4 regions of the Dyella sp. SG562 genome follow, and region 1 is predicted to be linked to each of the others. Evidence: riboswitches for the same ligand, from Rfam matches in the RefSeq annotation. Region 1 holds a riboswitch; each other region holds the start of a gene.
What was found. A riboswitch is a leader RNA that binds a small molecule or an ion and turns the genes downstream of it on or off. The one in region 1 is predicted to bind cobalamin.
Positions count from the first base shown of each region.

Region 1 (6,052 bases):
CGTCAGGTAGGCGGTGCGGCCCAGCTGGTTGTAGAAGCGCACGGTCTCGTAGCGGTGGTCGAACACGTTGGCGACGCGGCCCTGCAGGGTCCAGCCCGGCTGGAAATGCCAGCTCGCGCGCAGGTCCACCGTGGCGTAGCCGCCCAGGCGCTGCAGGTTGGCCGCGTCGTCGTAGCGGTAGCCCTCGGCATTCACCGTGCCGCCGATGCTGAAGGCGCCGCCGAGATCGCGGTCCAGGTCGAGGCGGGCGATGCGTTCCGGACGGCGCGCCAGCAGGTTGCCGCGGTTGGGATCGTCCTCGCCGCGGTTCTCCGGCTTCTGGAAGGTGAGATAGCCGCGCAGGTGCCAGCCGTCGACGTCGGCGCCGGCCTGGCCTTCGATGCCGCGGATGCGCGCCTTGCTGATGTTGACCGGCACGAAGAAGGCGTCGTAGCCGATCAGGTCGTCCACCTTGGTCTGGTAGGCGTTCACCGCCCAGTTCCACACGCCCGGACGCGCCGACAGGCCGATCTCCGCCGTGCGCGACTTCTCCGGCTTCAGGTCGGGATTGGCGGTGGCGAAACCGAAGAACGGCGGGAAGTACAGGTCGTTGAAGGTCGGTGCGTGGAACGCCGTGCCGTACGAGGCGGTGAACTTCAGGCCGTTCTCGAAGCCGTAGCCGTAAGCGGCCGAGCCGGTGTCGTGGTTGCCGAACTGCTGGTTGTGGTCGTGGCGTGCCGACAGCTGGATCTCGTGCGGACCGAACTGGCCCTGGTACAGCGCGAACACGCCGGTGTTGTCGCGCTTGCTGCGCAGGTAGTCGGTGTCGCTCTGCACGTGTTCCTGCTGGTAGTCCACGCCGGCGCTGAGCAGCTGGCCCGGCGCGAGCGTCACGTCGTTCTGCCAGCTGGCCTGGTTGCGGCGCGAATACAGATGGCCGGCGGGCGCCATATCGGCGCCGAGGTCCGCGCGGTTGAGATAGTTGTCGGCGCGGTCGATGTTCTGGCCGGCGCTCAGGCTCATCTTCCAGGCGTCGAGCACGGCGAAGCGCAGGTTCGCGCCGGCCACCTGCTGCGAGCGGCGCGTGTAGTTCTGGAAGTCGCCGTCGTATTCGATGTCGCCCTTGCTCTTGAGCACGCTGGCGGTCAGTTCGGTGCCGCCGTCCCAGCGATAGCCGCCGCTGAGCGCGCCGTTGTAGGTGCGGTAGCCGTCGTCGTCCGGCTCGTTGGTGAAGCAGCCGCCCACGCCGGCCGCCGCGGCGCGGCAGGCATTGATGCCGCGCGTGTACTGGCCGCCCACGCTGGCGTTGAACCAGGCGTTGCGCGAACCGCCCGACAGGCCGAACTGGCCGTCGGCCAGGCGATGGCTGCCCACGCCTACGGTTACCGACGGCGTCAGCGCCTGATCGGGCTGGCCGTGGTGGGTGAAGATCTGGATCACGCCGCCGATCGCATCCGAGCCATACAGGCTGGAACGCGGGCCGCGCACGATCTCGATGCGCTCGATCTGTTCCACCGGCAGCTGCTCGAAGGCCGGAATGCCCGCGCCCACCGTGCCGATGCGCACGCCGTCGACCAGCACCAGCGTGTGCGAGGAATTGGTGCCGCGCATGAACAGCGAGGTCTGCTGGCCCAGGCCGCCGGCATTGCCGAAGGCCACGCCCGGCAGGCCGGACAGCAGGTCCTGCACCGACTGCGGCTGCAGGCGTTCGATGTCGGCGCGGGTCAGCACGGTGACCGGCGCCAGCGTCTCGTCGATCGGCGTGGCCGTGCGGGTGGCGGTCACCACCACGGTGGGGAGCTGCCCGGCGTCGTTCTGGTCGGCGGCATGGGCCGCGGCGACGCAGGACAGCAGGGCGGTGGCCAGCAGAGTCTTCTTCATGGAGCGTTTTCCTCGGCCGCGCCTCGCGCACGGCCCATCGATGACGAGCTGGCGGCATGACGGAGGAGGCGCAAACGACGGCAGGCGAACGGCACCGGCACGTGGTCCGGCTGCGCCCTCCGCGAGCCACCAGGAAAGATATTCGGGCCGGTCTCCGGGCTTGCGAGTGCGCTTTGCCGCGCGATCCTCCCGCGGCCTTCCCGCGCTCGTGGGAGCGCAGTGGCATGTCGCTGGAGGCAAGAACTGCTCGCTTACCGTTGCGGGGGCAGCGCCGGCCTTGCCCTCAAGGCGCACCGGCTTCCCGTTTCATCCCTTGGCAGCGTGGCTTTGGGACACCCGAACGAACGCAACTTTAACGGGGAGGCCGGGTGGCTGACAACGCGGGGCGGAATGACCCGATGGGGGGGGGCGCCTGTTCCTGCGATCATCATCGTTTCCCATGGCCGACATTTCTGTCATTTCTTGACGGTTTGGCCACCAAATATTGTCCGGAAGCAAGTTTCGCGAAGGTTTTACGCAAGCTCCGGGTAATATTTCATTTGTTTGCCTAAGTCATTGTTTCAGTGAGCTTCGTAAGCTTCGCGTAAGCGTAAATATTTTGTTGACGCCCAGCGATTTTCGCAATTATGTTCGGACCGCTTACCGCGGGAACTTGCGTGCGGCGCGACGAGGCTTGGGGAAGTTCTCTCGCTGCGATCCGGGGCTTACGAATGCCCCACACGCATTCTTGCGCTAGGCGATTTCGGCGCCTTGCGCCTGTCGGCCTTCAGGCCATCATGGGGAGAACACAGATGATCAAGTACCAGCACGCTGGTCGCGCGCCGCGTTGGCGTCAGACCGCACTCGTCGTTGCGTTGGGAATGAGCCTTGCCGGAGTGGTGCAGGCGCAGTCGAACGCATCAGGCGTGATCTTCGGCCGCGTTGACGCTACCCGCGGCAACACCGTCCATATCGAAAACATCGACACCGGCCTTGCGCGCGACATCAGCGTCGACCAGTCCGGCCGCTACCGCGCGTCCTCGCTGCCGGTCGGCCGCTACAAGGTCACCCTGGTCAAGGATGGCGCCACCGTCGATACCCGCAACGATGTGCTCGCGGCGGTCGGCACCGGTACCGAAGTGAGCTTCACCGCGGCTGCGGTCGCGGCCGGCGAGGCGAAGAACCTCGAAGGCGTGCAGGTGGTGGCCAGCGCGCTGCCGGCGATCGACGTGTCGTCGGTCGACTCCCGCACCGTGCTGACCGCCGAGCAGCTGTCCAAGGTGCCGGTGGCCCGCAACGTGACCGCGGCCGCCCTGCTGGCGCCCGGCACCGTGCTGGGCGACTCGCGCTACGGCAACGTGGCTTCGTTCGGCGGCGCTTCGGCGGCCGAGAACCAGTACTACATCAACGGCTTTTCGGTGACCAACGCGCTGACCAACCTGGGTCTGGCGCAGCTGCCGTTCGATGCGATCGACCAGCAGCAGGTGTTCACCGGCGGTTACGGCGCCGAGTACGGCCGTTCCACCGGCGGCGTGGTCAACCTGATCACCAAGCGCGGTACCAACGAATGGAAGGCCGGCGTGATGGCGCTGTGGATTCCGAAGTTCCTCCGCTCCGATCCGCGCAACATCATCCAGCCGTCCGACAACACGCTGTTCCAGTACCGCAACGACAACAAGTCGTGGGTCACGGAATACGGTGCGTACATCAGCGGTCCGCTGATCAAGGACAAGCTGTTCATCTATTTGACCGGTGATTTCACCAAGCAGGAAGGCAAGACCATCGCCTCGGCCACCGCGCAACAGGTGGCGTATTACGACGTGAAGTCGCCGCGCTGGTTGGGCAAGATCGACTGGAACATCACCGACAGCCACATCCTCGAACTGACCGCCTTCTCGGACAAGACGACCGAGCAGGACCAGGTCTACGGCTACAGCTACACCCCGACGCTCGCCGAAGGCGCCAAGCGCGGCACGGTCGATCTGAAGAACTATTCCGGCGGCGCCAACCCGACCCCGGGCGGTGACTTCTACATCGGCAAGTACACCGGCTACATCACCGACAACCTCACGGTCAACGCGCTGTACGGCAAGAGCAAGTCGGTGCACACGCAGACGCCGACCTCGGCCAGCGGCGGTTCGTGCCCAATCGTCAGCGGCCAGTACCGCAATGCCAGCGGCGCGCTCGTGCGTCCGCCGGCGTGCTACCTGATCGGCAACCTGCTCGCCCCGGGCGCTGAGGACAAGACGCACGGCTGGCGTCTGGACATCGAGTACCGCCTCGGCAGCCACGACCTGCGCGTGGGTGTGGACAACCAGACGCTGGAGTCTTATTCGGGCACGTCGTACGAGTCGAACCAGCGCTACATCTACACGCTGGCTCCGGCGAGCGGCAACATCGCCGGCCGTCCGGACATCCATTTCCCGACCGGCACGCTGAACTACGTCGACTACCGCGTGTTCAAGGCCGCCGCCAACGTGCGCGTGGAACAGGAAGCGCAGTACATCGAAGACCACTGGCAGATCAACGATCGCTGGCTGGCCTACATCGGCCTGCGTAACGAGCAGTTCAACAACTTCAACGGCAGCGGCGAGTCCTACGCCAAGCAGCGCCACCAGCTCGCGCCTCGCCTGGGCATCAGCTGGGACGTGTTCGGCGACTCCAGCCTGAAGGTCTACGCCAATGCCGGCCGCTACCACCTGGCCGTGCCGGCCAACGTGGCCATCCGCGGCGCCTCGGCTTCGACCTACAGCAGCCAGTACGGCACCTTCACCGGCGTCGATGCGCAGGGCCGCCCGATCAACTTCCAGCCCTATGGCCGCGTGTACTACCTCAACGCCGCCGACGGCACCACGCCCGATCCGCGCACGGTGGCGGCGAAGGGCCTGGGCGCCTACTACCAGGACGAGTACATCCTGGGCTTCGACAAGCAGCTGGGTTCGAACTGGACGTTCGGTGCGAAGGCGATCTATCGCAACCTGAAGAACATCATCGACGACATGTGCGATACGCGTCCGTTCGAGAAGTACGCGGCGCGCAACAACATCGACATGAGCAACGCCGTGCTCAACGGCTGCTACCTGTTCAACCCGGGCAAGGGCAACAACTTCCTGGTCGACGTGACCGGCAACGGCAACTTCCAGGAGTTCAAGCTCACCAAGGCCGACCTCGGCTTCCCGGACCTGAAGCGCAAGTACCTCGCGCTGGACATGTACCTGGAGCACCAGTTCAGCGACAAGTGGTACGGCAAGGTCGAGTACGTGCTGTCGCACAGCTTCGGCAACTCCGAAGGCCTGCTGAAGTCCGACATCGGCCAGGCCGATCCGTCGGTGACGCAGGACTGGGATGCGCCCGAGCTGATGCTCGGCGCCAACGGCAACCTGCCGAACGACCGCCGCCACCAGCTGAAAGCCTATGGCTGGTACCAGGCCACGCCGGAATGGATGTTCGGCGCCAACGTGTCGATCTACTCGGGCCGTCCGAAGAACTGCATCGGCGTGGCCCCGGGCGATCCGATCCAGTACGGCGAGGCGTACTTCTACTGCGACGGCAAGATCGCTCCGCGTGGCTCGCGCGGCCGCACGCCGTGGGCTTATCAGCTGGATCTGAGCGCGCAGTACAAGCCGCACTGGGCTGGCGACAACCTGACGCTGGAAGCGAATGTGTTCAACGTGCTCAACAGCCAGAAGGTGCTGAGCCGCCAGGATCTGGGCGAAACCGACGTCGGCGTGCCCGACCCGGTCTACAACCGTCCGATCAGCTTCCAGGTGCCGCGCTACGTGCAGTTCGAAGCCCGGTACGACTTCTCGCTATAACAACGACAGAGGAAAGCGCGCCTGGCTTCGCCGGGCGCGTATCTCCCCGAATTGGCCGCCGGGAACGGCGGCCTTTTTTTGCGCACACGGCCGCGATTCCCTGCTGGCAGGGGGGGTGAAATTCCTACGATCCGGTCGCGTCGGTGTACGTTAAGTATTTATTCACTTTTTTTCTTGCCGGGCGATTTTTCCAAATTGCTTTCCATACAAGGTGTTGCAAGCGTATCAGTGCATGACTCCGCCTAAGAAAAAATCTTAGTTTTTTGTTGACTCCCTTTCCGACCCCCCTCTAAGGTCGGCGAGCGACCCGCGAGAAGTTGCGAAGCGCGCCAGGCGAGGGGTCGCCTGCCGCTTTCCGCCGATCCGCTTTCGAAGGGACCTGCCGCGATTTCCCGCGA
Region 1 covers NZ_JAAOYS010000002.1:236,073-242,124, forward strand. Annotated here, with positions in the region: gene btuB (TonB-dependent vitamin B12 receptor) at 1-1,860, opposite strand, end outside; cobalamin riboswitch at 1,988-2,215, opposite strand; gene FHW84_RS04525 (TonB-dependent receptor) at 2,721-5,654, shown strand.

Region 2 (6,052 bases), on a different contig from region 1:
ATACCCTCGCTATCGCCCACGTCGCCACTACCCACGGCAACACCGCCACGCACCACGCCAGCACACCCGACCCACGCTTGTCGCGGTGCAGCCGCGCCTCGATCGCCCGCGCCCAGCCGCCGAACGCCACCAGCGGATGCGCGCGGCGCGGCTCGCCGAGCAGCGCGTCCAGCAGCAGCGCCAGGGTGAGCGCCAGCGCGCTCATGGCAGGAACAGACGCAGGGCCGCTTCCGTTGCGGAGGGAAAGTACAGATGCACGAAGCTCGCCGTGAGCCGTGCACGCCGGTATACCGCTTCCTTGGCGGGGCCACCGTCGGGGTTGCTCGCATGTACCAGCGGCGGCTGGGTGATCTCCGCATGCGCGTAGTGGAAGGTGTGGCCGCGCAGCGTGCCTTCCGGCAACTCGACGGATTGCATGCCCAGCTCCGCCAGCCGCTCGCGCACCACCGCCCAGCCGGGCAGCAGCCCCGCCATGGTGTGCGCATCGCTTTCGCGCGTGGCCAGGGCGTCGAGCAGGCTGAGCATGCCGCCGCATTCCGCCAGCAAGGGCTTGCCCGCATCGACGTGCGCGCGCAGCGCGGCGTGCAGGTCCTTGCGCTCGGCGAGCCGCGCCAGATGCAGTTCGGGATAGCCGCCGGGCAGCCAGGCCGCATCGCAATCGGGCAAGGCATCGCCGGCCAGCGGCGAGAACCAGCACAGTTCCGCGCCGGCCTGGCGCAGCACGTCCAGGTTGGCGGGATACAGGAAACAGAACGCGTCGTCGCGTGCGATGGCGATGCGCCGGCCTTCGAGCAGGCGCGGCACCTGCGTTGCTTCGACCGCGCTGAACGCCACTGGCGGCGGCAAGTCCGGTCCGGCGTGCAGCTCCATCGCATCGGCCAGCGCATCCAGGCGCGCATCCAGGTCGGCCAGCTCGCCCGCGGCGACCAAGCCGAGATGCCGTTCCGGCAAGGCCAGCGCCGGATCGCGCGGCAAGGCGCCGAACCAGCGCAGCTCCGGCGGCAGGCTCCCGGCCAGCAGCTTCGCGTGGTAAGCGCCACCGATGCGGTTGGCGGCCACGCCATACACCTGCAAACCTTCGCGATAACGCGCCAACCCCGTCGCCACCGCGCCGAAGGTCTGCGCCATCGCCGAACCGTCGATCACGGCCAGCACCGGCAGGCCGAAACGCTGCGACAGGTCGGCGCTGGAGGTGCCGCCGTCGAACAGGCCCATCACGCCTTCGACCAGGATCAGGTCGGCCTCGCCCGCCGCTTCATACAGCCGCGCGCGGACGTCCGCCTCGCCGCACATCCAAAGATCGAGCTGATACACCGGCGCGCCGCTCGCGCGCTCCAGCACCATCGGATCGAGAAAATCCGGCCCGGTCTTGAACACCCGCACGCGCCGTCCGCGCCGCGCATGCGCGCGTGCCAGCGCCGCGGTGAACGAGGTCTTGCCCTGCCCCGAAGCCGGCGCGGACACCAGCAACGCGGGCACCTGCCGCACGGCGTTCACAGCTCGACTCCCAGCTGCGCGCGGATGCCCGCCTCGAACGCATGCTTGACCACGCGCATCTCGGTCACCGTATCGGCCACCGCCACCAGCGCATCGGGCGCGCCGCGGCCGGTGATCACCACGTGCTGGCCGGCCGGACGCGCGGCCAGCGCGGGCAGCACCTGCTCCAGCGTCACGTACTGCTTGACCAGCGCGATATTCAGCTCGTCCAGCAACACCAGCCGGTAGCGCTCGTCCGCCAGCATGCGCGCGGCGATCTGCCAGGCGGCCTGCGCGGCGGCGACGTCGCGCGCCTTGTCCTGGGTTTCCCAGGTAAAGCCCTCGCCCATCACGTGGTAGTCGACCATGTCCGGAAAGCGGCGGAAGAACGCTTCCTCGCCGGTGGAGAAGCTGCCCTTGATGAACTGCACCACGCCGCAATGAAAGCCGTGGCCGAGCGAGCGCGCCAGCATGCCGAAGCCCGACGAGCTCTTGCCCTTGCCGTTGCCGGTGTTCACCACCAGCACGCCGCGGTCGATGGTGGCGCGGGCGATCTTGCGGTCGACCAGCTCCTTCTTGCGCTGCATGCGCTCGCGGTGGCGCAGTTCTTCGTCGCTCATGCCCGGGTTCCTGCCTGGCGGGTGGAGTTCACGCGCGCCAGCGCCCAGTACGCCGCCAGCGCCACGATCACATAGGTCAGCGTGGTGCGCACGAACAGCGGGCCCCACTGCCACAAGCGGGCAACGTACTCGCCCAGGTGCGGATTCGCATAGCGCCCGCCCAGCCAGTAGAACGCGCCGTTGGAAATGGCGAACGAGACCGAAGCCGCCACCAGCGCCACGCCGAACGCACCGGCCAGCGCCAGCGGCGCCGGCGCCATCCGCGCTGACCACAGCCGCCCCGCGTACCACAGCACCGCATACGCGGGCAGCAGGAACGAGTAGGCCGGCGTCACGCAGAAATCGCTGACGCCGGCATACGACACCGACACCCAGTCCAGCACCACCGCCAGCGCCATGAACGCGGCGAAGGCCAGGTGCCGCCGCAGCCACAGGCCGCCCAGGAAGAACAGCGCCATCGAGGCATCGGGCAGATGCAGCGCGGTGCCGAAGTGATGGAAGCGCGTGGCGATCATCACCGCGGCGAACACGATGGCGAGCGGTACGGAGAAGCGTGGCATGGCGGTGGACATGGTGCGGTCCTCGGGGCGGAAGGGATTCACTGCGCGGGCCGGTAGCTCACGCTGAGCATCGCGGTGCGGCCGGGCTGGTTGTAATAGGCCGCGGTCTCGTAGTGCTTGTCGAAGGCGTTGCGCACGCTCAGCTGCACTTTCCAGTCGCGGTCCAGCGCATAGGCCAGGCGCAGGTCGGTGAGCGCATAGCCGCCCAGGCGATAGCCGTTCGCCAGGTCGTCGTAGCGCTTGCCCGCCGCGTACACGCTGGCGCCGATGCTGAAGTCGCCGAAGCCGCGGTCCGCATCCACGCGCGCGCTGCGCGGGGCACGGCGCGGCAGCAGCTTGTCGCGGTAGGTGTCGCTGCGGTTGCGCGGATCCAGCCAGGTGGCGGTGCCGCGCAAGGTCCAGCCGGCCAGCGTGGTGGACGCCACCGCTTCGGCGCCGCGGATGCGCGCGCGGTCGACATTGCCCGGCACGCCGCGCGAGGCGTCGTAGGCGATCAGGTCGCGGATGCGGGTTTCGAAGGCATTGAGCGACCACAGGCCCCAGCCCGGCGTGCCGCGCAGGCCCAGCTCGTAGCTGCGCGAGCTTTCCGGCCGCAGCGCGGTGTTGCCGTAGCCGGGGTAGTACAGCTCGTTGAAGGTCGGCGCCTTGTAGGCGGAACCGGCGCTGGCGGTGAGGCGCATGCCCGGCGTGAAGTCCCAGCCCCACAGCAGGCTGCCGGTGGTCTTGCCGCCGAACTGCTGGTTGTCGTCGTGGCGCAGGCTGGCCTGCAGCGACTGCGCGCCGAACGCCTGCTGCCACTGCGCGAACAGGCCGCGGTTGAGGCGCTGGTCGCGCGCATAGCTGGTGTTGCTGTCGACGCGGTCGCGCTGCCAGTCGTAGCCCAGGCTCCACAGGCCGCCGCCGAGATTGAGGTCGCCCTGCAGCGAGCCGAGATCGCGGTGCGTATCGAAGGTGCTGGTGTAGCGGCCGTTGAGGTAGTTGTCGCCGAGGTCGGCGCTCTGGCCGGCGCTCGCGGTGAGCGTGAAATCGCGGCTAGGCCGCCAGTGCACGCGTGCACCGTAGACCTGCTGCACCACGTCGGACTGGTTGCTGGTGGAGCCGTCGTAGGCGTTGTAGCCCCAGCTGCGCAGCCACTGCGCGTCGGCGTCCCAGGCGTCGCTGAAGCGATAGCCGCCCTTGAGCGAGACGGAGCTGTCGCGGAAGCCGTCGCGGTCCGGTTCGTTGACGAAGCAGCCCGCGCCGCGCGGCGACGGCTTGCCGCGGCAGGCGTTGATGCCGTCGGTGTCCTCGTGCGTGGCCTGCACCGCATACCAGCCCTCGCCCACCTTGCCGGCCAGGCCGGCGGCGCCGCGGAAGCTGTCGTTACTGCCGTAGCCCAGCTCCAGGTTCGGCTCGAAGGCGCCGCTGGGGCGTCGGGTAAAGATCTGGATCACGCCGCCCAGCGCTTCCGAACCGTAGAGGCTGGAGAACGGACCGCGCACGATCTCGATGCGCTCGATCTGCTCCACCGGGATGTTCTGGATCGAAGGCTGGCCCAGCGTGGCTGAGCCGATCTTCACGCCATCCACCAGCACCAGCACGTGGTCGGCCTCGGTGCCGCGCAGGAACAGCGAGGTGGCTTTGCCCGGGCCGCCGTTGTTGGCCATCGACAGGCCCGGTGTGCCTTGCAGCAGGTCCGCCACGGATTGCGGCTGCAGGCGCTCGATCTCGGCGCGGTCGATCACGGTGACGGCGGCGAGCGTGGCCGATTCGCTCTGCTCGGTGCGGGTGGCGGTGACCACCACGCCCTTGAGGTCCTGCGAAGGCTCGTCGGCCTGCGCGGCGGTGGAAAGCAAGACAAGGGAAAACGCGGCCGCAAACGCGGACCGGCGCAAGGACGGAACATGCAATGACACTGGTGGCTCCTGGACCGCGCCTGCCCGCGCGGAATCGCTTCGGTTGCAGGACAGGCGGAAGGAGCTCCGGACGGACGCACGACGAGGGCGCGCTCGCCAGGAGCACGCCCACCGCATGTCCGGTTCACCTCGAGGCCGGTCTCCGGGCTCGCGAGCGAAGGCTGATGCCTCCCCGACCGGCGCCTTCCCATGCTTCGCAGCACAGTGGCTTCCGCCGATCGTGTCTCGCCTACCGTTGCGGGGGCAGCTCCGGAATAGCCGTCAATACGGCGCACCGGATTCCCGTTTCAACCACCGGCCAGGCCAGCGGTCACCTCAGGCCCGGGCATCTTAGCAGTACGACAAGGGGGTGCTCGTCATGACGAGTAGGAGGTGTCATGGCGAGCCCCGGCCCCTCACCCCGACCCTCTCCCCGGCGGGGAGAGGGGGATGACGGGTGGGGCGAAAATCGAGCGAAGAGCTCGCGGCGCAGCCGCGGCGTTCCGCTGGTGCGCTTCTGCTCTTGATCTACCGGGTCCCCTTGGCGCCGGCGGTGAGGGCTGGACGATCAGGCCCCGCAGGGGGCGAGGACAGGAGTCCTCGCCTTTTTGATCAGGGCATGGATGCCCTGTCAAAAAGCCCGGCCAGCCCTCACGGACCCTCAGCAGCTTTGCTGCTGAGGGCGCCAAGCAGGGTGCCCTTTCTTCTTGGTTACTTCTTCTTTGGGCACGCAAAGAAGAAGTAACTCGCCCCGCGGCAGCGGGGCGAAACACTCGCCAAAGGCGAGACAACCAAGCGTCAACGCGACAACCAGGCGATACCGCCACTGGATTCCGGCCTACGCCGGAATGACGAGCAGAAGGGCGCCCAGCCTCCCCCTTTCACAGGGACTGCACCACGTGTCTCCCCACTGACGCACAGCTGGCAAGGCACTGCAACACCACTGCGATTAGCTAGGCACAGCCCGCAATCAGGCAGCACCCGAGCGCCCCCATGAGCGAAATCGACCCCAAGCGACGCCGATTCCTGCAGATGACCGCCGCCTCCGCCGGCGGCCTCGCCGCAGCCTCCCTGCTCCCCGAAACCCTGCGCCAGGCCCTGGCCGCCCCCTCCCCGACCGGCACCGGCAACCTCACCGACGTCAAGCACGTGGTGATCTTCATGCAGGAAAACCGCTCCTTCGATCACTACTACGGCAGCCTGCGCGGCGTGCGCGGCTTCGGCGACCGCGTGCCGGCGCCGCTGCCCGGCGGCGCGCGCAGCGTGTGGCAGCAGCCCTACACGGGAAATACGGACGGCTATCTGCTGCCGTTCCGCATGAACACCGCGACCACCAGCGCGATCTGCGCCAATGCGCCGGCGATGAACTACCCGGTGGACACGGCGATCTTCAACAAGGGCAAGTTCGACGCCTGGAACACCGCACGCGCGGCCGGCCTCGGCATGGGCCATTTCGAGCGCGCCGACCTGCCGTTCTATTACGCGCTGGCCGACGCTTTCACCATCTGCGACCACTACTTCG
Region 2 covers NZ_JAAOYS010000001.1:396,651-402,702, forward strand. Annotated here, with positions in the region: gene cbiB (adenosylcobinamide-phosphate synthase CbiB) at 1-205, opposite strand, end outside; gene FHW84_RS01775 (cobyrinate a,c-diamide synthase) at 202-1,497, opposite strand; gene cobO (cob(I)yrinic acid a,c-diamide adenosyltransferase) at 1,494-2,096, opposite strand; gene FHW84_RS01785 (hypothetical protein) at 2,093-2,668, opposite strand; gene btuB (TonB-dependent vitamin B12 receptor) at 2,695-4,545, opposite strand; cobalamin riboswitch at 4,667-4,884, opposite strand; gene FHW84_RS01795 (phospholipase C, phosphocholine-specific) at 5,524-6,052, shown strand, end outside.
Region 2: linked by a shared signal. The riboswitch ahead of btuB (TonB-dependent vitamin B12 receptor) and the one ahead of btuB (TonB-dependent vitamin B12 receptor) in region 1 are both predicted to bind cobalamin.

Region 3 (6,052 bases), on a different contig from region 1:
GCCCAGCTCGTATCCTTCATAGCTGGCGGCGCACTCCTCCGGCGCAAGAATGGGCACGTCCACTTCCCGAAGCCGATTAGGGAAGTACGGCAGCTCCGCATCGGTGTTGCCCCAGCCCATGACCGTTGCCGTCTGCCCGGGCCGGTACAAGGCATCGCTGCCCAGCGTGGGCAAGCTGACCGGAACGACGCCGCTGACCCGCTTGTCCAGAAACACCAGAGCCAGATCGGACGCCGGGAGCGTACTGATCGCCACTGCCCGGATCCTTCGCCGCTGCGCGCCGATGCCATCCGAAAGCAGGGTCTGCCCGATGGTGACCGTGAGCTCCGCCGCGTTGTCGTCGGTTACATCGTTGACGCAGTGAGCAGCAGTAATCACCACATCCTGGCGATAAAGCGATCCTCCGCATAAATGCTGCCCGTCGAATTGCAGCGAAGCCATGAATGGGTACTTCCCCCTGGATACTTCATTGCCACCGATGATGCGCGGATCGATGCGCGGGCTGTTTTCCACGGATGCCCGCGGCGTGGCGATAGCGAGACTCGCGGCGGTGAGCGCGAGCATTCCCGCCATCCAGGCCATGACCCTGACGGCCGTCTTCTTTCTCGAACGCATTTGCATGGGACTTCTCCAGTTCATGGAAGAGGATTAGCAACTGCATTGCGATAAGCGTGCAGAACGCCAGCGCTTACGCGACTATGAGTAGACGCTCAGTCGCGCCTTTCAGATATCGAAGAAATACGAAAGTTGTCCCCGACATATCAGCTTCGCGGCGCGCGGCACACTGCATATCCGGAATACTCCCAATTGCTGCTCTCAAAGCCGCCATCGATGCAGCGCTGCGCATACGCTTCGCAACGGACATCCACGCCGGAGAATGCTCATGATGCGCAGCGCCTTGCTCATGCTGTCCCTTGCCGCCGTATCGGCCGTACCTGTCCATGCCACCGATGTGGCGCAAAGCATTCAGGACGAACTGCCCCAGGTCGTCGCATGGCGCCACGACATCCACCTGCATCCCGAACTGAGCAATCGCGAGACGCGCACCGCCGCACTGGTTGCCGCGCAGCTGAAGAAGCTCGGCCTGGACGTGCGTACCGGCATCGCGCACCACGGCGTGGTGGGCGTTCTAAAAGGCAGCAAGCCCGGGCCGAGGCTGGCAATCCGCGCCGACATGGACGCGCTGCCGGTCACCGAGGAAACCGGCCTGCCGTTTGCCTCAGCAGCGCTGGGCGAATACCGCGGCAAGTCCACCGGCGTGATGCACGCCTGCGGCCACGACGCGCACACGGCCATGCTGCTGGGCGTCGCCACCGTGCTCGCCGGCATGAAGCAGGAGCTGCCGGGCGAGGTGATGTTCGTCTTCCAGCCGGCGGAGGAAGGAGCGCCAGCGGGCGAGCAAGGCGGAGCCGCGCTCATGCTGAAAGAAGGCGTGTTCCGCGACTTCGCGCCGGACGCCGTATTCGCCATGCATGTGATCAGCACGCTCAACGTCGGCACGGTGGCGCTGCGGCCGGGACCCGCGCTGTCCGGTGCGGACGGCTTCAAGCTGGTGGTCCACGGACGCCAGACGCACGGCGCCATGCCGTGGAACGGCGTCGATCCCATCGTCACCGCGGCGCAGATCGTCGAGCAGGCGCAGACCATCGTCAGCCGCCGGCTGGATATCGGCACGCTGCCGGCCGTGCTCAGCTTCGGCATCGTCGAAGGCGGCACGCGCCACAACATCGTGCCGGACAAAGTGGAACTGCAGGGAACCCTGCGCAGCTTCGATCCCGCCATGCGCCAGCAAGCCATCGACCATCTGCGCGGCATCGCCGAACACGTGGCCGCCGCGAACGGCGCCACGGCGGAACTGCGGATCCCGATGGGCGACAGCTATCCGGTCACGGTCAACGACGCCGCATTGACCGCACGGGTACGCAGCAGCCTGGTCAAGGCGGTCGGCCACGCGCATGTGGTCGAGGCTCCGCCGGCCATGCCCTCGGAGGATTTCGCTTATTTCGCCAAAGAAGTGCCCGGCGTGTACTTCTTCGTCGGCGCCACCCCAGCCGGCCAGGATGCGGCGAAGGCGGCAGCCAATCATTCGCCGCGGTTCTTCATGGACGAGGGCGCCATGAAGGTAGGCATGACCTCGATGCTGCAGGCGACGCTGGACTATCTGCAGGCCCCATCCACCGAAACGGATCACCAGAAGCAAGCAGCGAGCTGAGCAGACGGGGGTGGAAAGCCCGCTACTCGTCCGGCTTCTGGCGAACCGACACGCCCGCCAAAGCCGGTGGCGTGCCGCAGCGGCCGGAGCGCAGCGCATCCAGATAAGCCGACACCAGCGTCGTCGTGCTCTTCTGCGCACCCGCGGCGAACTGGCCGCCGCCTAAGTTCATATGGTTGGCGCCATCCACCACGGCCAGCCAGCGGCAGCCCGGCCCCAGTCCATCGAAGGCCTGCATGCGCCAGCCGTAGTCGCCGCCCAGCCCCTGGTCCCGCGTGCCGGTGACCAGCAGCGTGGGCGCGGCGATCGGTGCCCATGCGCCTTCGGGGAACACCGGTCCCGGCCCTTCCGGCGATAAGGCCACGTAGGCGTCGAAGCTGCCCTTCGGCGCCAGCCCCAGCTTGTTGTGCGCACCGGCTTCCAGCATCACCGTGATCGCGCCCATCGAATGGCCGAGCAGCGCCTTGAACGATGCGTGGCAGCGCTGTTCCGACCACGCCAGCGCCGCGTCGATGTCGAGAAAGCGCGCCCGATAAGCCGGCGCATCGGTGACCAGGGCGGTGATGCCGCCCTTGAAGCCATCGCTGCGCAGGTCCTGCTTCAGCACCGGCAGGCCGCTTTCGCGGTGCCCCATCACCACCACGCGCCAGCCGTCGGCGCTCAAGGCCTCGCCTACATAGCGCAGGCCCTGCTCACTTCCGCCGGCGCCGTGCGACACCAGCAGCAGCGGCGGGCAGGTTTTCGCCGCGGCAGGCTCGTACACCATCAGCGGCGTGCTCGCGCCATCGGAACGCGGCACCTCGATGCGTTCCGCGGCCCAGGCCTGCACGGTGGCGGCCAGCGCCAGCAGTACGGCCACGATCTTCGGCGACGTCGTCGACATGCTTCGCTCCCCTTCGATGGCCTGCACTGCGGTAACGTGGCGGCCTTTCCTGCACGGAGCCCCGCCATGACCAGCCTGCTCTTCCTCGCCCTGCTGTCCGCGCCCGGCATGCCGGCGGACGATTTCTCAACGCGGGTGCAGCAGGCCAAGTTGACCGAGGGCGCCAAGGACGGGCCGGACTACCAGAAGAAGATGTGGGCCGCGATCGGCGACCGCACCACCGACGCGCTCAAGGGTTGCATCGCCACCCTGCCCAAGCCCGACAAGTCCCCTTTCGTGCTGGTCGCCGACGTGCACGCCGACGGCAGCCTGGGCCGGGTCGAAGTCCGCGCCCCCACCGACGTAGCCACCTGCCTGCTCAGCCGCTTCGCCGGCTGGAAGCTGCCGGCCCCGCCGGCCAGCCCGGCGCCGTATCCGATCGAGGTGGATTTCAGCATCGCCCCCTGAGCGCCCGGGCAGAACCGATCGCCAAGATTTTTCGCATGGCCGCCAGGCCGCGCCAGGCCTTGAATTACCCCACTTATCCACCGATATATGCACAATGGCTTGGGTTGACCTTCCCTGCCTTACCCCTATATGTTGTGTCGGTCGGTGCCTTTCTCAGACCCACGGTCGGATTGGCTTAATAGGGAATCCGGTGCGAATCCGGAACTGCCCCGCAGCGGTAAGCGGAAACGAAAGCTCCCATCGCACTGGCCTTCCAAGGCTGGGAAGCGGGGGCGAGTAGGTCGGATCGGTCGCCAGCGAACGGTCCATGTCTGCGAGTCCGAAGACCTGCCGGCACATCGCGGCCTTCAGCGCCGCGGTGAGTGATGGCGGCTTCCGCGGGGAGGCGCGTCGTGGCGCGGAGCCTTCGCTCCGCCGCACGGCCGTCCCCGCCTACACCGCCTTCGTCTCAGCCCTGCGCGCGGGAGCAGGTCGTTGAAGCCTTTGGCCTGGAGCGATGCCATGCAACCTATCGACACCGACTCGCGCGAGCGCACCGACGACCGCGCGGATGCATCCGCCTTCCCTGCCGCCGACGCAGCTGCCGCCGCGCCGGAGCCCGTTCGCATGGAAGCCGTGGCGGAGACCCCCTTCGCCCTCACCCCGCCGCACAACCCCGGCCAGATGCGCGTGACCAAGCGCAACGGCAGCCAGGAGATCGTCGACGTCAACAAGATCGTGCGCGCGGTGACCCGCAGCGGCGAAGGCCTGCATGCGGTCGATCCGCTGCGCGTGGCGCTGAAGACCATCGGCGGCCTGTACGACGGCGCCACCACGCGCGAGCTGGACGAGCTGTCGATCCGCACCGCCGCCGCGCTCACCGCCGAGGAACCCGAATACGGCCAGCTCGCCGCGCGCCTGCTCGGCGCCTACGTCGACAAGGAAGTGAGCGGCCAGGAAATCCAGAGCTTCTCCCAGTCGATCGCGCGCGGCGCGGAGCTGGGCATCCTCAACGCACGCCTGCGCGACTTCGTCGCCGCCAATGCGCGCAAGCTCAACGACGCCATCGATCCGCTGGCCACGCGCCGCTTCGAATACTTCGGCCTGCGCACCGTGTACGACCGCTACCTGCTGCGCCACCCGCAGCTGCGCAAGGTGATCGAGACGCCGCAGTACTTCTTCATGCGCATCGCCTGCGCGCTGGGCGGCAACGAGATCGGCGAGACGCTGGAGCTGTACCGCCTGCTGTCCTCGCTGGAATACATGGCCAGCTCGCCCACCCTGTTCAACGCCGGCACCGCGCACGAGCAGCTCAGCTCCTGCTTCCTGCTCGACTCGCCGACCGACTCGCTGGAGTCGATCTACGAGAAGTACGGCGACGTGGCCAAGCTGAGCAAGTTCGCCGGCGGCATCGGCCTGGCCTACTCGCGCGTGCGTTCGCGCGGCTCGCTGATCCGCGGCACCAACGGCCATTCCAATGGCCTGGTGCCGTGGCTGAAGACGCTGGATGCCTCGGTCGCCGCGGTGAACCAGGGCGGCAAGCGCAAGGGCGCGGCCTGCGTGTACCTGGAGCCGTGGCACGCCGACATCGAGGAGTTCCTCGAGCTGCGCGACAACACCGGCGACGAGGCGCGCCGCACGCACAACCTCAACCTGGCCAACTGGATTCCCGACGAATTCATGCGGCGCGTGGAGAGCGACGGCGACTGGTCGCTGTTCGATCCGAAGATCGTGCCGCACTTCGTCGACAGCTGGGGCGAGACCTTCGAGCGCGCCTACCGCGAAGCGGAAGCCGCCGGCATCGCGGTGAAGAAGGTGAAGGCGCGCGAGCTGTACGCGCGCATGCTGCGCACCCTGGCCCAGACCGGCAACGGCTGGATGACCTTCAAGGACCGCAGCAACGCCACCAGCAACCAGACGGCCAAGGCCGAGAACGTCATCCACCTGTCCAATCTGTGCACCGAGATCCTCGAGGTGACCAATGCGGGTGAGACCGCGGTATGCAACCTGGGTTCGGTGAACCTGGCGCGCCACGTGGTAGACGGCGTGTTCGACTTCGACAAGCTCGCCGCCACCGTGCGCACCGCGGTGCGCCAGCTGGACCGCGTGATCGACCTGAACTTCTATCCGATCGACACCGCGCGCACGGCCAACCAGAAGTGGCGCCCGGTGGGCCTGGGCGTGATGGGCCTGCAGGACGTGTTCTTCAAGCTGCGCCTGCCGTTCGATTCGGCCGACGCGCTGGCGCTGTCCACGCGCATCGCCGAGGAGATCTACTTCCACGCGCTGAGCATGTCCAACGAGCTGGCGCGCGAGCACGGCGCGCATCCGGGCTTCGCCGAAAGCCGCGCCGCCAACGGCGAGCTGCAGTTCGACTACTGGCCGCAGGCCAGGCCGAACGACATGCCGCGCTGGGATTCGCTGCGTGCCAGCGTGAAGGAACACGGCCTGCGCAACTCGCTGCTGATCGCGATCGCGCCGACCGCCACCATCGCCTCGATCTCCGGCTGCTACGAGTGCATCGAGCCGCA
Region 3 covers NZ_JAAOYS010000004.1:138,756-144,807, reverse strand. Annotated here, with positions in the region: gene FHW84_RS09920 (serine protease) at 1-621, opposite strand, end outside; gene FHW84_RS09915 (amidohydrolase) at 884-2,212, shown strand; gene FHW84_RS09910 (alpha/beta hydrolase) at 2,235-3,095, opposite strand; gene FHW84_RS09905 (peptidase C13) at 3,162-3,542, shown strand; cobalamin riboswitch at 3,668-3,892, shown strand; gene FHW84_RS09900 (ribonucleoside-diphosphate reductase subunit alpha) at 4,044-6,052, shown strand, end outside.
Region 3: linked by a shared signal. The riboswitch ahead of FHW84_RS09900 (ribonucleoside-diphosphate reductase subunit alpha) and the one ahead of btuB (TonB-dependent vitamin B12 receptor) in region 1 are both predicted to bind cobalamin.

Region 4 (6,052 bases), on a different contig from region 1:
TTCCACGGGTGGAACGCCCTGGCGCAACCGTCATGGAGCACGTGGTGGAAGATCTGAATGACCTGGTCCTGTTTGCCGCCGTCGTCACGCATGGCGGCTTCTCCGGTGCGGCAAGAGCGCTGGGCATGCCCAAGTCGAGCCTGAGCCGCCGCGTGGCGGAGCTGGAACGCCGCCTGGGAGTCAGGCTGCTGCAGCGCTCGACCCGTGCCGTCCGGGTGACCGAGGTGGGCGCGGCGTTCCATGCCCAATGCGAAGCGGTGACGCAAGCCGCGCGCGCCGCCATGGAAGTGGCCGAGCGGGCGGGCGAGAAGCCGTCGGGTCGCTTGCGCGTCAGCTGTCCCGTCGGCGTGGCGCATCTTTTTCTTGCGCCGGTCCTCGGCGAATTTCTTCGCGCCCATCCGGACGTGCGCCTGGAACTGGACCTGACCAATCGGCGGGTCGATGTGATCGGCGAAGGCTACGACGTCGCGCTGCGCATCCGTACGGCGATGGACGATTCCAGCCTGGTCGTGCGCACGTTCGGCCTGAGCGAACAGGTCCTCGCGGCCAGTCCGTCCTTCGTGCGCGAGCGAGGCCCCTTTGCTTCCGCCGCCGCGCTGCAGGGCGTGGCCGGAGTGGGGCCGGGAGGCGCGGGAGCGGAGCGTCCGCGCTGGCGCATGGCGGCGCCGGACGGCGCCACGATCGAGATCGAGTATGCGCCGGCGCTGGTGACTGACGACGTCCATCTGCTGCAGCAGGCGGCCATGGCCGGCATCGGCGTGGCGCAGCTGCCGTTCAATCTTTGCGGCGAAGCGATCGCGGATGGACGGCTGATTCAGCTGCTGCCCGGCCATCGCATCGCCGCGCACCAGTTGCATGCCGTGTTCCCGTCGCGGCGCGGCATGGTGCCCGCCGTCCGGTCGTTTATCGAATTCCTCGCAGCCGAGCTTCCGCGCATGACGGCGCGCGCGAACGAACACTTCCGGCAGATGGCCGGCGACGCGGATCGCGGCTGATCGGCGAGAGCGGCTTCAGGGGACTGCGCGCTGCCGGCACTCTATGTGAATTAATTTCGACGGTGGCGGGACGGCTCAGGCGAAACGCTTGGCGCCCGCGACGCAGAGCACCACCAGCACGGTGACCAGCACCATCGTCCATGCCACCGGTTCGTGCAGCAGCAGGCCGGCCAGGGCCAGGCCGAAGAACGGCTGCAGCAGCTGCAGCTGGCCGACGCCTGCGATGCCACCCAGCGCCAGGCCGCGGTACCAGAACACGAAGCCGACCAGCATGCTGAAGACCGACACGTAGGCCAGGCCGATCCACGCTGGCGCAGCGATACCCGCCCAGCTGTCCGGCCGGGTCGCCGCCGCGATGGCGGCCATCACCGGCATCGCCAGGGCCAGGGCCCAGGAAATCACCTGCCAGCCGCCGAGCCGGCGCGACAGCGCGGCGCCTTCCGCATAGCCCAGGCCGCACAGCAGGATCGCGCCCACCATCAGCAGGGCGCCTTCGATGGCGATGGCGCCGCCTTGCAGCAGGGCGAACGCGGCGACGGCGAGGCTGCCCAGTCCCGAGAACAGCCAGAACGCAGGCTGCGGCCGCTCGGCGCCGCGCAGTACGCCGAAGACGGCAGTGGACAGCGGCAGCAGGCCGATGAACATGATCGATTGCGCGGAGGTGATGTGCTGCAAGGCCAGTGCGGTGAGCAATGGGAAGCCGAGTACGACGCCGATGGCGACGATGGAGAGCGAGACGAGGTCGCCGCGGGAAGGGCGCTTCTCGCGCAGCGCGCGGAGCAGGAGCAGGCCGAGCGCGGCGGCGATGACGGCGCGTGCGGAGGTGAGGAACCAGGGCGAGAAGCCCATCACGGCGATGCGTGTGGCCGGCAGCGATCCGCTGAAGATCACGACGCCGAGGAGGCCGCTGCCCCAGCCTTTGGAAGTGGTTTGCATCGGGGTTCCTTCGATCCTTGTGTGCAAGTGCGGGACGATAAACCGAGGGCGCGATCTGGCGGCGGCCATGCTGTGTGCGGATCGGGGCGAAGCGAGGGCAATTGAAAGGGAGCGTCGCGATACGGAACTCTTCTCCCCTCCGGGGAGAAGATGCCGGTAGGCAGATGAGGGGCGGGTGCTTGCGGTAGCGCTTCTACGAAGAATAGAAAAGCTTTTGGCTTTCTCGACCCTCAGCGCACCGCTCCGCCCGGCCCCTCACCCCAGCCCTCTCCCCGGAGGGGAGAGGGAGCAAAGCGGAACGTCACACCGCCGCGGTAACCCGCTCGCGCATCACCCGCGCCGCCTCGACCAAAGCCACCAGCGCCCTGCGCGTCTCATCCCACCCGCGCGTCTTCAAGCCGCAATCCGGATTCACCCACAACTGCTCCGGACTCAGCACTTCACTGGCCTTCTCCAGTAGCCCGACCATCTCCGCCACGTCCGGTACGCGCGGCGAATGGATGTCGTACACGCCGGGCCCGATCTCGTTCGGATAACGGAAGCGCACGAAGGCATCGAGCAGTTCCATGCGCGAGCGCGAGGTCTCGATCGAGATCACGTCGGCATCCATCGCGGCCACCGCCTCGATGATGTCGTTGAACTCCGAGTAGCACATGTGCGTGTGGATCTGCGTGTCGTCGGCGACGCCGGCGGCGGCCAGGCGGAAGCTCTCCACCGCCCAGGCCAGGTAGCCGGTCCAGTCCGCGCGGCGCAGCGGCAGGCCTTCGCGCAGGGCCGGTTCGTCGATCTGGATGATGCGGATGCCGGCCGCCTCCAGGTCCAGCACTTCGTCGCGCAGGGCCAGCGCCAGCTGGCGGCAGGTGGTGGCGCGCGGCTGGTCGTCGCGCACGAAGGACCACTGCAGCACGGTGACGGGGCCGGTGAGCATGCCCTTCATCGGCCGCCTGGTGAGCGACTGCGCATAGGTGGACCAGCGCACAGTCATCGGCTGCGGCCGCTGCACGTCGCCGTAGATGATCGGCGGCTTGACGCAGCGCGAGCCATAGCTTTGCACCCAGCCATGCCTGGTGAAGACGAAGCCGTCGAGCTGCTCGCCGAAGTATTCGACCATGTCGTTGCGCTCGAACTCGCCGTGCACCAGCACGTCGATGCCGATTTCCTCCTGGAAGCGCACGCAAGCGGCGGTCTGCGCGGCGATCAGCGCGTCGTAGTCCGCGGTGGAAAGCTGGCCGGACTTGTGGCGGGCACGCGCCTCGCGCACTTCGTGAGTCTGCGGGAAGGAGCCGATCGTGGTGGTGGGGAACAGCGGCAGGTCGAAGCGCTGCTGCTGTTTCGCGCGGCGGAAGGCGTAGGTGGAGCGGCGGTGCGCGTCCGCGGCATCCAGGTTGGCCAGGCGCTGCGCCACCTGCAGGCGGTGCACCCTGGGCGAGGCCCGGCGTGCGGCGATCAGCTCGCGCGCCCGTTCCAGCGCGGGGTAGGCGGTGACCACGCCCTTGCACATGTCCGCCACGGTGCGCAGTTCCTCCAGCTTCTGCCGCGCGAAGGCCAGCCAGGCGTGTACGTCGGACGGCAGCGACTTCTCCAGCGTGGCGTCCACCGGCACATGCAGCAGCGAACAGGACGGCGCCAGCCACACGCGCTGCTTGCCCACGCGTTCGATCGCCGCGCGCGTCACGGCCATGGCGCGGTCCAGGTCCGCGCGCCACACGTTGCGGCCGTCGACCACGCCCAGCGACAGCACGCGTTCGGCGGGCAGCGTCTCCAGCACGGCATCGAGCTGGGCCGGCGCACGCACCAGGTCGACGTGCAGGCCGTCGACCGGCAGTTCCTGCGCGAGGCGCAGGTTGTCGCCGAGGGCGCCGAAGTAAGTAGCCAGCAGCAGCTTCGGCCGCGCGGCGGCAGCGAGCGCGGCATAGGCCTGGCGATAGGCCGCGGCATCGTCTTCGTCGAGATCAAGCACCAGGCAGGGTTCGTCGATCTGCACCCATTCGGCGCCGGCTTCGCGCAGCCTGCCCAGCAGTTCGGCGTAGGCGGGCAGCAGGCGTTCGAGCAGGGCGAGGCGGTCGCTGCCGTCCGCGGTCTTGGACAGCAGCAGGAAGCTCACCGGACCGAGCAGCACCGGACGCGCCGCATGGCCCAGCGCCTTCGCTTCGAGGAACTGCGCCACCGGCTTGTCGTCGCGCAGGCGGAAGGTTTGCGCGGCATGCAGTTCGGGGACGATGTAGTGGTAGTTGGTGTCGAACCACTTGGTCATTTCCAGCGCGTGCAGGTCGAGGCCCGCGCGCTGCGTGCCACGCGCCATGGCGAAGTAGCCGGCCAGCGGGTCGGCGTCGGCCAGGGCGCGGTAGCGTTCGGGGATGGCGTCGAGCAGGAAGGCCGTGTCGAGCACGTGGTCGTACAGCGAGAAGTCGTTGCACGGCACGACGTGCGCGCCGGCCTCGCGCTGCAGTTGCCAGTGGCGTTCGCGCAGCTGGCGGGCGGTGTCCAGCAGCTGCGGGCGCAGTGCTTCGTCGCGCCAGTAGGCTTCCAGGGCTTGCTTGAGCTCGCGCCGCGCACCCATGCGCGGGAAGCCGAGATTGGTAACGGTGCTCATGCTGCATTTCCTCGATTCGTGGTGAACGAGGAACGAAGGAAGCGCATGGCAGCGAAGCTTCCGCGGACATGCGCGCGACCTTCGCCCCCGCGGGCGAACCGGGCTGGCGCAGGGTCGCGCAGGAGCGGACGGCCATGGCGTGAGCATGGCGCGCAGCCCCAGCCGCTTCCCCGCGGAAGCTCCAGGTCAGACAGAAAGCTCATCGCCTTCCGGCCGGGGCAGGTCTTCGGGCTCGTGGACGAGAGGCGCGGGCGCCTCGCCTAATGCTCGCCGCTTCCCGGCCGGTCCACTGGCCAGTGCTGTTGACGAGGGTCGTTTCCACACACCGCTGCGGGGCAGCGCCGGAATAGGCCGTAAGGCCGCACCGGCTTCCCTTTTAATTGCATCCTTTCATCGCGATGAAAGGATGAAAACCACCAGCGGCGGGGAAATTAGGGGCAGGGACGGGGTTCCGTCAAGCGGAAGATCGTGAGGGGAGGTGGAGCAGCCCTCGCGGGGCTGCTCCGGGTGAAGGCTCAGCCCTCCTTGTACTGGCGCAGCGCGACCGGCTCCCAGCGTTCGGTCGAGGGAATGTCCCTGAAGGTCCGCACCCAGGCTTCGGGCACCTGCGGCTGCGGTGTGCCCAGGGTGGGAATGGTGGCGCCGGCGACCGGCGCCTTCGGATAGGTCGACCAGGGATTGAGCAGCACCTGGTTGGGGTTATTGGGAATGACCTGCTGCCGCTTCGGGTCGATGCGCGCCTTCACCGCATTGCCGTCGACGAACAGGCGCCATCCGCTGTCGCCGCCGTTGAGCTTGGAGTTGATGCGGTCGGCGGCCCAGTACCACTTCTGCGCGCTGCGGTCGTTGCACGCCACTACTTCCACCTGGCGGGCGTTGCGCTCGTTGACAGCAAGGCAGCGTCCGTCCAGGCGGCTGACATAGCGGTCGAAGCTGTCCAGGTACCACTGTCCGGCGCGGCGGGTGACGTCCCTGCTGCAGGTGCCGAGGGTCGCGGCGCCGCGGCCGTCGTTGATCAGGCAGCGGCCGGCGTTTTCCTTGGATTGCAGGATGACGACCGGTTCGCGGTGCAGGTAAGGCGAATCGAGGTCGATGGTCACGGCACTGGTTTTTACCCTGACGACCGGGCCGGAGGATCGGCCAAGGCCATTCCGCTGCACCACGGAAGAGCTCGCGGCGAGCTTGATCGGATGCTTGCCGCCCGACACCTTGAAGGTCCATGAGCTGTAGGACTGCGGCGCAAATTGCCGCATGGCCGGCGTCATCGTGCGGTCGTCCCGGAAGCGGTTCAGTATTTCCTGCGAGATCTGATACTTCCAGGTATTGCGCACGCCGGGCGGGCGAGCGCAGCCGTTGCACGGGTAGTAGTTGGGCTCCTCGTGCCTGGATTCCACCGCCGTGGAGTAATCCTTGACGGTGAAGGTGATCGATGTGGACTTGGTGTAGCTCTTGCCGAAATTGAAACCGAAGCTCGGCTTGATCGCCGCCGCCGGATTGCCCGCCAGGGCCTTCTCCGCATCCGCACCGA
Region 4 covers NZ_JAAOYS010000006.1:232,199-238,250, reverse strand. Annotated here, with positions in the region: gene FHW84_RS13405 (LysR family transcriptional regulator) at 33-995, shown strand; gene FHW84_RS13400 (DMT family transporter) at 1,071-1,931, opposite strand; gene metE (5-methyltetrahydropteroyltriglutamate--homocysteine S-methyltransferase) at 2,233-4,524, opposite strand; cobalamin riboswitch at 4,724-4,957, opposite strand; gene FHW84_RS13390 (hypothetical protein) at 5,040-6,052, opposite strand, start outside.
Region 4: linked by a shared signal. The riboswitch ahead of metE (5-methyltetrahydropteroyltriglutamate--homocysteine S-methyltransferase) and the one ahead of btuB (TonB-dependent vitamin B12 receptor) in region 1 are both predicted to bind cobalamin.